One region of the Kitasatospora sp. NPDC056531 genome, then DNA from elsewhere that is predicted to be linked to it. Evidence: riboswitches for the same ligand, from Rfam matches in the RefSeq annotation. Region 1 holds a riboswitch; the other holds the start of a gene.
What was found. A riboswitch is a leader RNA that binds a small molecule or an ion and turns the genes downstream of it on or off. The one in region 1 is predicted to bind glycine.

Region 1 (4,882 bases):
GGGGCGGTCGGGTCGGGGGTGGCGGTGGTGTTGTCGTGGACTTCGACGTGCTCGCGGCGGAGTTCGTCCTGGACCACCTCCTCCGTGGTGTAGCGCTCGACGATCAGGCGGACCCGCTCGATCGGTGCGAGGTACTTGCGGACGATGGGGTGTTCCTCGCGGAGGGTGACCTCCTCGACCGCCTCGGCGATCTCCTTGTCGGTGAGGACGGAGCGCTCGGCGTCGCTGACCGGGATGCGCTCCACCCGGACCCGCTCGCGGACCAGCGGGACGCGCCGCTCGACCTGCTCGCTGGTCACGTACTTGCGCAGCTTCGCGGTGCCCAGGACGTGCCACTCGGTGGTGATGTCCAGCCGCTCCTCGCGGCAGGTGATCTCGACCGGGGCGCTCGGGGCCGTGGTGGCGGCGCCGCCGCCGGTGGGCGCCGGGGTGGTTGCGGCCGGGGTGCTCGGGGTCGTGGTGGCGGCGCCGCCGGTGGGTGCCGGGGTGGTTGGGGCTGGGGCGGGCTGCGGCTTCGGCTTCGGCTCGACGAGGGGGGTGGTCGCGGTGGGTGCTGGGGTGGTTGGGGCCGGGGTGCTCGGGGTCGTGGTGGCGGCGCTGCCGGTGGGTGCCGGGGTGGTTGGGGCTGGGGCGGGCTGCGGCTTCGGCTTCGGCTCGACGAGGGGGGTGGTCGCGGTGGTGGCGGTGGGCGCGGGGGTGGTGAGGGTCCGCATGATGGCCTCCGCGGCGGTGTCGGTGCCAGCGGCACTGGGGGCGGTGGCGGTGGTGACGGTGTTGGTCGGGCCGGGCTCGGCGGCGTGGAAGTCGAGCGGCTTGGCGGTCGTGGTGGCCGTGGCGGCCGGAGTGGTGCCGAAGTCGAGGTCGGGCTGGACGGTCCGGCCGGGCTCCTCGGCGGCGGTGTGGCCGTCCACCTCGGCGTCGAGACCGTAGTAACGGTAGAGCTGGAGTTCCTGGGCCGGCGACAGGTGCTGGCCCACGCCGAAGTCCGGGGACTCCTTGACCAGCGACTTGTCGTAGGGCACCCGGAGCTCCTCGCCGGAGAACTCGCTCGTGGTGAGCGGGACGAAGGCGTCCCGGCCGAAGATGCCGGTCCGGACGGCGGCCCACTCGGGCTGGCCGGTGGCGTCGTCCAGGTACACCTCGTCGACCGTGCCGATCTTGTCTCCGTTGCGGTCGACCGCCTTGTGGCCGATGAGGTCTCTGGGGTCGAAGTCGGTCTGCACTCTTTCCTCCAGCTGCGCTGCGGCTGCGGAACTCCCGCAGGTACGGCCGTCGGAGCACCCGTCCCGGCCGTCACTTCACACCAAAAGGCATGAATCGGACCGACGCGACCGGGGTGCGCCGGACGGGCTCGGCGCTAGGCCGTCCGGGGGACGCGCGTAGACCTCGAGTGACCCGACGCACCCGTGATCGGAAGGCCTCCCGCTGGTACCCTGGGCGGCGACCGCCGAGCCCGCGCGGGAGAGTCCCCGACGGCGAAAACCGCTGGTCGGGGCGCCGAAGGAGCAACTCCTCCCCGGAATCTCTCAGGCATCCGTACCGTGCGGGATAGGTCACTCTGGAAAGCAGGGCAGGAGCGTCGGCGCGGGAGCCGGCGATCACCACCCTCACCGACGGTGCAAGCCGACGGAGCGCCGACAGCGCGACGTGCGGGCGAAGCTCTCAGGTCCCGATGACAGAGGGGGAGGCCTTCCGGGTTCGTCCGCCCAGGCGATCCGCTGTCCGCAGCGGAACGACCGGTCGGCGTGCGTGCCCCCGCCGGTCCGTGACCAGGAGGCCTCGACCACCATGAACGCCCAGCCGAACGCGGGACGCCCCACCGGCGCCTCGACCCTCACCGAGCTTGAGCTGGCCAGCCCCTTCGAGAACCGCCACATCGGCCCCGACGCCGCGGCCCAGGAGAAGATGCTGGCGTCCGTCGGCTACGGCTCGCTGGACGAGCTCGCCGACACCGCCGTTCCCGAGGCGATCCGCTCCATCACCGCCCTGGCCCTGCCCGCCGGTCGCAGCGAGGCGCAGGTCCTCGCCGAGTTGCGCGAGCTGGCGAGCCGCAACAAGGTGCTCCAGCCGATGATCGGCCTGGGCTACTACGGCACCTTCACCCCGCCGGTGATCCTGCGCAACGTCATGGAGAACCCGGCCTGGTACACCGCGTACACCCCGTACCAGCCGGAGATCTCGCAGGGCCGTCTGGAGGCGCTGCTCAACTTCCAGACCCTGGTCTCCGACCTGACCGGTCTGCCCACCTCCGGTTCCTCGCTGCTGGACGAGGGCACCGCGGCCGCCGAGGCGATGGCGCTGGCCCGCCGCGTCACCAAGGTCAAGGGCGGTGTCTTCCTGGTCGACGCCGAGACCCTGCCGCAGACCATCGCGGTGATCAACACCCGTGCCGTGCCGACCGGTGTCGAGGTCGTCGTCGCCGACCTGTCCGAGGGCATCCCGGCCGAGATCGCCGAGCGCGGCGTCTTCGGTGTGCTGCTGCAGTACCCGGGCGCCACCGGTGTGGTCCGCGACCTCGCCCCGGTGATCGACCAGGCGCACGGGCTGGGCGCGATCGTCGCCGTGGCCGCCGACCTGCTGGCGCTGACCCTGCTCAAGTCCCCGGGCTCGCTGGGCGCCGACATCGCCTGCGGCACCTCGCAGCGCTTCGGTGTGCCGATGGGATTCGGCGGTCCGCACGCCGGCTACCTGTCGGTGCGCGCCGAGTACGCCCGCTCGCTGCCCGGCCGTCTGGTCGGCGTGTCCGTCGACGCCGACGGCAACCGCGCCTACCGCCTGGCGCTGCAGACCCGCGAGCAGCACATCCGCCGTGAGAAGGCCACCAGCAACATCTGCACCGCCCAGGTGCTGCTCGCCGTGATGGCCTCGATGTACGCGGTCTACCACGGTCCGGACGGCCTGGCCGACATCGCCCGCCGCACCCACCGCTACGCCGCCGCCCTCGCCGAGGGCCTGCGGGCCGGCGGCGTGGAGCTGCTGCACGGCGAGTTCTTCGACACCGTCACCGCCGTCGTCCCGGGCCGTGCCGCCGAGATCGCCGCCGCCGCCCGCACCCACGGCATCAACGTCCACCAGGACGGCGCGGACCGGATCTCGATCTCCACGGACGAGACCACCACCCGCGAGCACCTGGCCGGCGTCTGGGCCGCGTTCGGCGTCCCCGCCGTCGAGGTGGCCGAGGCCGCCGAGACGCTGCCCGCCGGGCTGCTGCGCGAGGACGAGTACCTGACCCACCCGGTCTTCCACAGCCACCGCTCGGAGACCGCCATGCTGCGCTACCTGCGCCGCCTGTCGGACCGGGACTACGCGCTGGACCGCGGCATGATCCCGCTGGGCTCCTGCACCATGAAGCTCAACGCGACCACCGAGATGGAGGCGGTGACCTGGCCGGAGTTCGGGCAGCTGCACCCCTTCGCGCCGATCGACCAGGCCGAGGGCTTCCTGACCCTGATCCGCCAGCTGGAGCAGCAGCTGGTCGAGGTCACCGGCTACGACGCCGTGTCGATCCAGCCGAACGCCGGCTCCCAGGGCGAGCTGGCCGGCCTGCTGGCCGTCCGCGCCTACCACCATGCCAACGGCGACACCCAGCGTGACGTCTGCCTGATCCCGTCCTCGGCGCACGGCACCAACGCCGCCTCCGCGGTGATGGCCGGCATGCGCGTGGTCGTGGTGAAGACCCTGGTCGACGGTGACGTGGACGTCGAGGACCTGAAGGCCAAGATCGAGCAGCACCGCGACAACCTCTCCGTGCTGATGGTCACCTACCCGTCGACCCACGGCGTGTACGAGACCCAGATCACCGACATCTGCGCCCTGGTGCACGAGGCCGGCGGCCAGGTGTACGTGGACGGCGCCAACCTGAACGCCCTGGTCGGCCTGGCCAAGCCGGGCAAGTTCGGCGCGGACGTCTCGCACCTGAACCTGCACAAGACCTTCTGCATCCCGCACGGCGGCGGCGGCCCGGGCGTCGGCCCGGTCGCGGTTCGCGCCCACCTGGCGCCGTACCTGCCCAACCACCCGCTGCAGGAGGAGGCCGGCCCGGCCACCGGTGTCGGCCCGATCTCGGCCGCGCCGTGGGGTTCGGCGGCGATCCTGCCGATCTCCTGGGCGTACGTCCGGCTGATGGGCGGCGAGGGCCTTAAGCACGCGACCCAGGTGGCGGTGCTGAACGCCAACTACATCGCCAAGCGGCTGGCGCCGCACTTCCCGGTGCTCTACACCGGCCCGGGCGGGCTGGTCGCGCACGAGTGCATCATCGACCTGCGCCCGCTGACCAAGGAGACGGGTGTGACGGTGGACGACATCGCCAAGCGCCTGATCGACTACGGCTTCCACGCGCCGACGATGTCCTTCCCGGTGGCCGGCACGCTGATGATCGAGCCGACCGAGTCCGAGGACCTGCACGAGATCGACCGGTTCTGCGACGCGATGATCGAGATCCGGGCCGAGATCGACAAGGTCGGCTCGGGTGAGTGGGCGGCCGAGGACAACCCGCTGCGCAACGCCCCGCACACCGCCGCCACCCTCGCCGGCGACTGGGCGCACGGCTACTCGCGGCAGGAGGCGGTCTTCCCGGCGGGCGTGAACCCGGCGGGCAAGTACTGGCCGCCGGTGAGCCGGATCGACGGCGCGTACGGCGACCGCAACCTGGTCTGCTCCTGCCCGCCGCTGGACGAGTACGGCGTCTGATCCTCAGCGGACGGACATGGGGCAGGGCCCTGGCAGAACGTTTCTGCTGGGGCCCTGCCCTTTGTCGTTCCCGGTCGGGTCGTCGTTCCCGGTCGGGTCGGCGGCTGCCCCCGCCGGGTGGTCCCGGGCCGTACGGTTCCGGCCGTACGGGTCGGGTCGTCCACCCCCCAGTCCGTGCTGTCTCAGGCCGCGT
Region 2 (4,882 bases), on a different contig from region 1:
CGCCGCGTACGCCCACAGGGTCATGCCGTTGGCGTGGTACGGCAGCGAGCGGCGCCGGTGCAGGACCAGCTGGCTGTCGGGGTCGAAGTCGATGGCGTGCTCGCCGAGCAGGTTGAGCCGCTTCTCGGCGGTGATCCGCTCCACGTCCTTGTCGGCCTGGTCGACGTCGACGGTGCGGGGCGAGTTGTTCTCCAGGCCGAGCAGGACGGCCTTCGGGGTGCCGTGGCCGTGGCCGGTGGCGCCCAGCGAGCCGTACAGCTCGGCGCGGACGGACGTCACCTGCGTCAGCAGGCCTTCGGACCGCAGGCGGCGGGCGAACATCCGGGCGGCACGCATCGGGCCGACGGTGTGGGAGCTCGACGGGCCGATGCCGATGGAGAAGAGGTCGAAGACGCTGATGGCCACGGGGACGTCCTTGTCTGGTCTCGTGGAAGGACTTGCGGTCGGGGCGGGCACGGAACGGGGCACCCCGCACACTGTCCAGTGTGCGGGGTGCCCCGGAGTCCCCTGTACGTTCCAGGGGTGAGGCCGGTCACCCTACCGGTCAGTAACTTACCGGCGGGTCACCTACTGGCCGGCCACTTACTCCTGGTTGCCCAGGTTCGGGTAGAGCGGGTACTTCTCGGCCAGCGCGGTGACGCGGGCCTTGAGCGCGGCGGCGACGGTCTCGTCGAAGGCGGGCTTGAGCGCCTCGGCGATGATGTCGGCGACCTCGCGGAAGTCCTCGGCCCGGAAGCCGCGGGTGGCCAGGGCCGGGGTGCCGATGCGCAGGCCCGAGGTGACCATCGGCGGGCGCGGGTCGTTCGGGATGGCGTTGCGGTTGACCGTGATGCCGACCTCGTGCAGCCGGTCCTCGGCCTGCTGGCCGTCGAGCTGGCTGTTGCGCAGGTCGACCAGGACCAGGTGGACGTCGGTGCCGCCGGACAGCACGCTGGCGCCGGCCTCGGCGACGTCGTCCTGCAGCAGGCGCTCGGCGAGGATGCGGGCACCCTCCAGGGTGCGCTCCTGGCGCTCCTTGAACTCCTCCGAGGCGGCGATCTTGAAGGCGACGGCCTTGCCCGCGATCACGTGCTCCAGCGGACCGCCCTGCTGGCCGGGGAAGACCGCGGAGTTGATCTTCTTGGCGAACTCGGCCTTGGACAGGATGACGCCGCCGCGCGGGCCGCCCAGGGTCTTGTGGGTGGTGGTGGTGACCACGTCCGCGTAGGGCACCGGGTTCGGGTGCAGCCCGGCGGCCACCAGGCCGGCGAAGTGCGCCATGTCCACCATGAGCAGGGCGCCGACCTCGTCGGCGATCCGGCGGAACTCGGCGAAGTCCAGCTGGCGCGGGTAGGCGGACCAGCCGGCGATGATCAGCTTCGGCTGGTGCTCCTTGGCCAGGCGCTCGACCTCGGCCATGTCGACCTGGCCGGTCTTCTCGTCCACGTGGTACGCGGCCACGTTGTAGAGCTTGCCGGAGAAGTTGATCTTCATGCCGTGGGTCAGGTGACCGCCGTGGGCCAGGCTCAGGCCCAGGATGGTGTCGCCCGGCTGGATCAGCGCGAACATCGCGGCGGCGTTGGCCTGCGCGCCGGAGTGCGGCTGGACGTTGGCGTGCTCGGCGCCGAACAGGGCCTTGATGCGGTCGATCGCGATCTGCTCGACCACGTCGACGTGCTCGCAGCCGCCGTAGTAGCGGCGGCCGGGGTAGCCCTCGGCGTACTTGTTGGTGAGCACCGAGCCCTGGGCCTCCATGACCGCCACCGGGGCGAAGTTCTCGGAGGCGATCATCTCCAGGGTGGTCTGCTGGCGGTGCAGCTCGGCGTCGACCGCGGCGGCGATCTCCGGGTCGAGGGCGTGCAGGGACTGGTTGAGAACCGTCATGGTGTGGTCTTCCCGGGAGGAGGAGAGCGGAGGGACGGTGAGGGCGGGACGGACCGCCGTGCTGCGGCCCGTCCCGGCGGGTGGCTCAGCCCTGGGCGTGGGTGAGCGCGTCGTACTCGTCGGCGCTGAGCAGCTCGTCGGTGGACTCCACCCGGACCTTGAACAGCCAGCCACCCTCGAAGGGGGCGCTGTTGACGAGGGCGTTGTCCTCCAGGACGTCCTGGTTGACCTCGACGACCTCGCCGGTCACCGGGGAGTACAGGTCGCTGACCGACTTGGTGGACTCCAGCTCGCCGCAGGTCTCGCCGGCGGTCACCTCGTCGCCGACCTCGGGCAGCTGCACGTAGACGATGTCACCGAGCGCGTCCGCGGCGTGCTTGGTGATGCCGACCGTGGAGACACCGTCCTCGGCGGCCGTCAGCCACTCGTGCTCCTTGGTGTACTTCAGGTGCTGGGGGTTGCTCATGGCGTCATTCTCCAGGATGGGAAGCGGGTACGACGAAGCGGGCCGCCGCGCGGACGGCTTCGACGTGCGGGTACGGGAGGAGCAGGGGCCGGCCGGGCCCGCGGGGGACTTGGCCGGACCGCGTCAGCGGGCGCGCTTGTAGAACGGCAGCGCCACGACCTGGACCGGCTCGTGCTTGCCGCGCACGTCCACCGCGACGGTGCTGCCGGGGGCGGCGTGGGCCGCGTCGACGTAGGCCATCGCGATCGGCTTGCCCAGGGTCGGGGACGGCGCGCCGGAGGTGATCCGGCCGATCGGGGCGCCCTCGGTGGAGACCACGGTGTACTCGGCGCGCGGCACCCGCTTGCCCTCGGAGACCAGGCCGACCAGCACCTTCGGGGGGTTGGTCTCGGCCGCGGCGGCGGCCTGCTCCAGGGCCTTGCGGCCGATGAAGGCGCCCTCGTTGGTGGTCTTGTCGAAGCGGACGACCCGGCCCAGGCCCGCGTCGAACGGGGTGAGGTCGGTGGACAGCTCGTGCCCGTACAGCGGCATGCCCGCCTCCAGGCGCAGGGTGTCGCGGCAGGACAGGCCGCACGGGACCAGGTCGTGGCCCTCGCCGGCGGCGGTCAGGGCCTGCCAGATCTGCTCGGCGTCGCCCGGGTGGCAGAAGATCTCGAAGCCGTCCTCGCCGGTGTAGCCGGTGCGGGCCAGCAGCACGTCACGGTCGGCCACCCGGGCCGGGAGGATCGCGTAGTACTTCAGACCGGGCAGGTCGGCCTCGGTGGTCTTGGCCAGGATCGCGGTGGACTCCGGGCCCTGGACGGCGATCAGCGCGTAGGTGTCGCGGTCGTCGGTGACGACGGCGTCGAAGCCCTTGGCGCGGGCGATCAGCTCGTCCAGGACCAGCTGCGCGTTGGAGGCGTTGGCGACCACCAGGAAGGCGTCCTCGCGCAGGCGGTAGACGATCAGGTCGTCCAGGATGCCGCCGTCCTCGGCGCAGATCATGGTGTAGCGGGCACGCAGCACACCGAGCGCGGAGACGAAGCCGACCAGCGCGTGGTCCAGCATCTCGCCGGCCTGCGGGCCGGTCACGGTGATCTCGCCCATGTGCGAGAGGTCGAACAGGCCGGCCTTGGTGCGGACGGCGAGGTGCTCCTCGCGCTCGCTGCCGTAGCGCAGCGGCATGTCCCAGCCGGCGAAGTCGGTCATGGTCGCGCCGAGGGCGCGGTGCAGCGCGTCGAGCGCGGTCAGGCGGAGGGACGACATGGCCAGGAACTCCTCGGTCGGGGCACTCAGGGGTGCACGCGCCGGGACCGGACCCGCTCGGGGACCGACCCTGCGCGCGGGCATGCGGCGGCGTGGGTCTCCCCATCTGTCGTCGGACCTGAGAGCTTCACCGCGGCCGCCCGCAGCTGTTTCCAGCATCCAGGACAGCATGGCGGCTTGCACCGTGGGTGGGCGCGCGACAGGGCCGTGCGCCGCTTTCCAGATGTGCCTAATCCGTGCGGTAGGGGGGCCTGAGAGATTCCGGGGAGGACTTGCTCCTTCGGCGCCGGCTGTACCGCCTGAGCGGCACTCCGGGCTCTCCCGCGCGGGTTCGAGCGGCCGGTGTGGAGTTGTGGGGGCCCGCGGCGCATGCCGTCGGACGCGCACATCATGGCACGTCCACGCGTACGAGGGGAGGGGGGACCCGGTCACACGGCCCGGGACCGGACCCGTGCCCTAGCCGGGCTCTAGAATCTGCGCGTCGGCACAGCAGTGGGCGGCCGACCGGCAGAGGGCGGTTCAGGCGCGCATGGGGTACCCGGTGGAGCAGCAGCAGGGGTGGGACGGGCCGCAGGCGGCGCCGCCCGGCGGTGCGTGGCCGGCCAACGAGCTGGAGCAGGTGCTGACCGCCGCGCTCGGCGACCCGGGCGCGACGGCGCGGGTGATCGAGGTGTTGGCCCGCAGTCAGGTGTGGATCCCGCTGCCGGCCGGGGGCGATCCGGGCGGGCAGTCGCTGGACCTGCCGACCATCGAGCTGGCCGGGGCCCCGTACGTGCCGGTGTTCTCCTCGCAGGAGGTGTTCCTGCAGCACGCGCCGGGGATGGCCTTCGCGATCGCGCCGGCCTGGGAGTTCGCCCGCGGACTGCCGCTGGGCGTGGGCATCGCGGTCAACCCCGAGGCCGCGGTGGGCATCCCGGTGCCGCCGCAGGGCGTGGCGGAGCTGCGCCGCGGGCCACGTGATGGCCGCCGCTGGGAGCACACTGAGGACGCTGCGGAGGCGCCGACCGGCGGCCGGGTGGCGCTGCGCGAGCCGGTGCCGGGCGAGGACCCGGAGTACTTCCTGGCCGCCTGCCGGGCCGAACTCATCGCCCTGCCCGGGGTGTTGACCGCGCGCCGGGCGCTGGCCAGCATCGAGGGCGAACCGACCGTGATGTTCGTGGGCGTCCAGTTGGATCCGGGCGCCCCGGCCGACCCGGGCGCGGTGAACGAGGCGCTCGGCCGGGCACTGGGAACCGCGCCGCTGCCGGGTGGCGTCCACCTCGTACTGCTCGACCTCGCCGAGGACCCGGTGGTCGAGTGGCTGCTCAC

Region 2: another riboswitch for glycine. It lies ahead of gcvT (glycine cleavage system aminomethyltransferase GcvT); the one in region 1 lies ahead of gcvP (aminomethyl-transferring glycine dehydrogenase).

What each region holds. Positions count from the first base shown of each region.
Region 1 covers NZ_JBHTTU010000038.1:13,848-18,729, forward strand. The annotation lists gene ACFQ87_RS27350 (YsnF/AvaK domain-containing protein) at 1-713, opposite strand, end outside; partial or broken gene ACFQ87_RS27355 (PRC-barrel domain-containing protein) at 849-1,223, opposite strand; glycine riboswitch at 1,449-1,552, shown strand; gene gcvP (aminomethyl-transferring glycine dehydrogenase) at 1,789-4,689, shown strand; gene ACFQ87_RS27365 (DUF5999 family protein) at 4,872-4,882, opposite strand, start outside.
Region 2 covers NZ_JBHTTU010000025.1:62,060-66,941, reverse strand. The annotation lists gene ACFQ87_RS21805 (L-serine ammonia-lyase) at 1-405, opposite strand, end outside; gene glyA (serine hydroxymethyltransferase) at 583-1,863, opposite strand; gene gcvH (glycine cleavage system protein GcvH) at 1,949-2,329, opposite strand; gene gcvT (glycine cleavage system aminomethyltransferase GcvT) at 2,453-3,574, opposite strand; glycine riboswitch at 3,804-3,908, opposite strand; gene ACFQ87_RS21785 (enhanced serine sensitivity protein SseB C-terminal domain-containing protein) at 4,104-4,882, shown strand, end outside.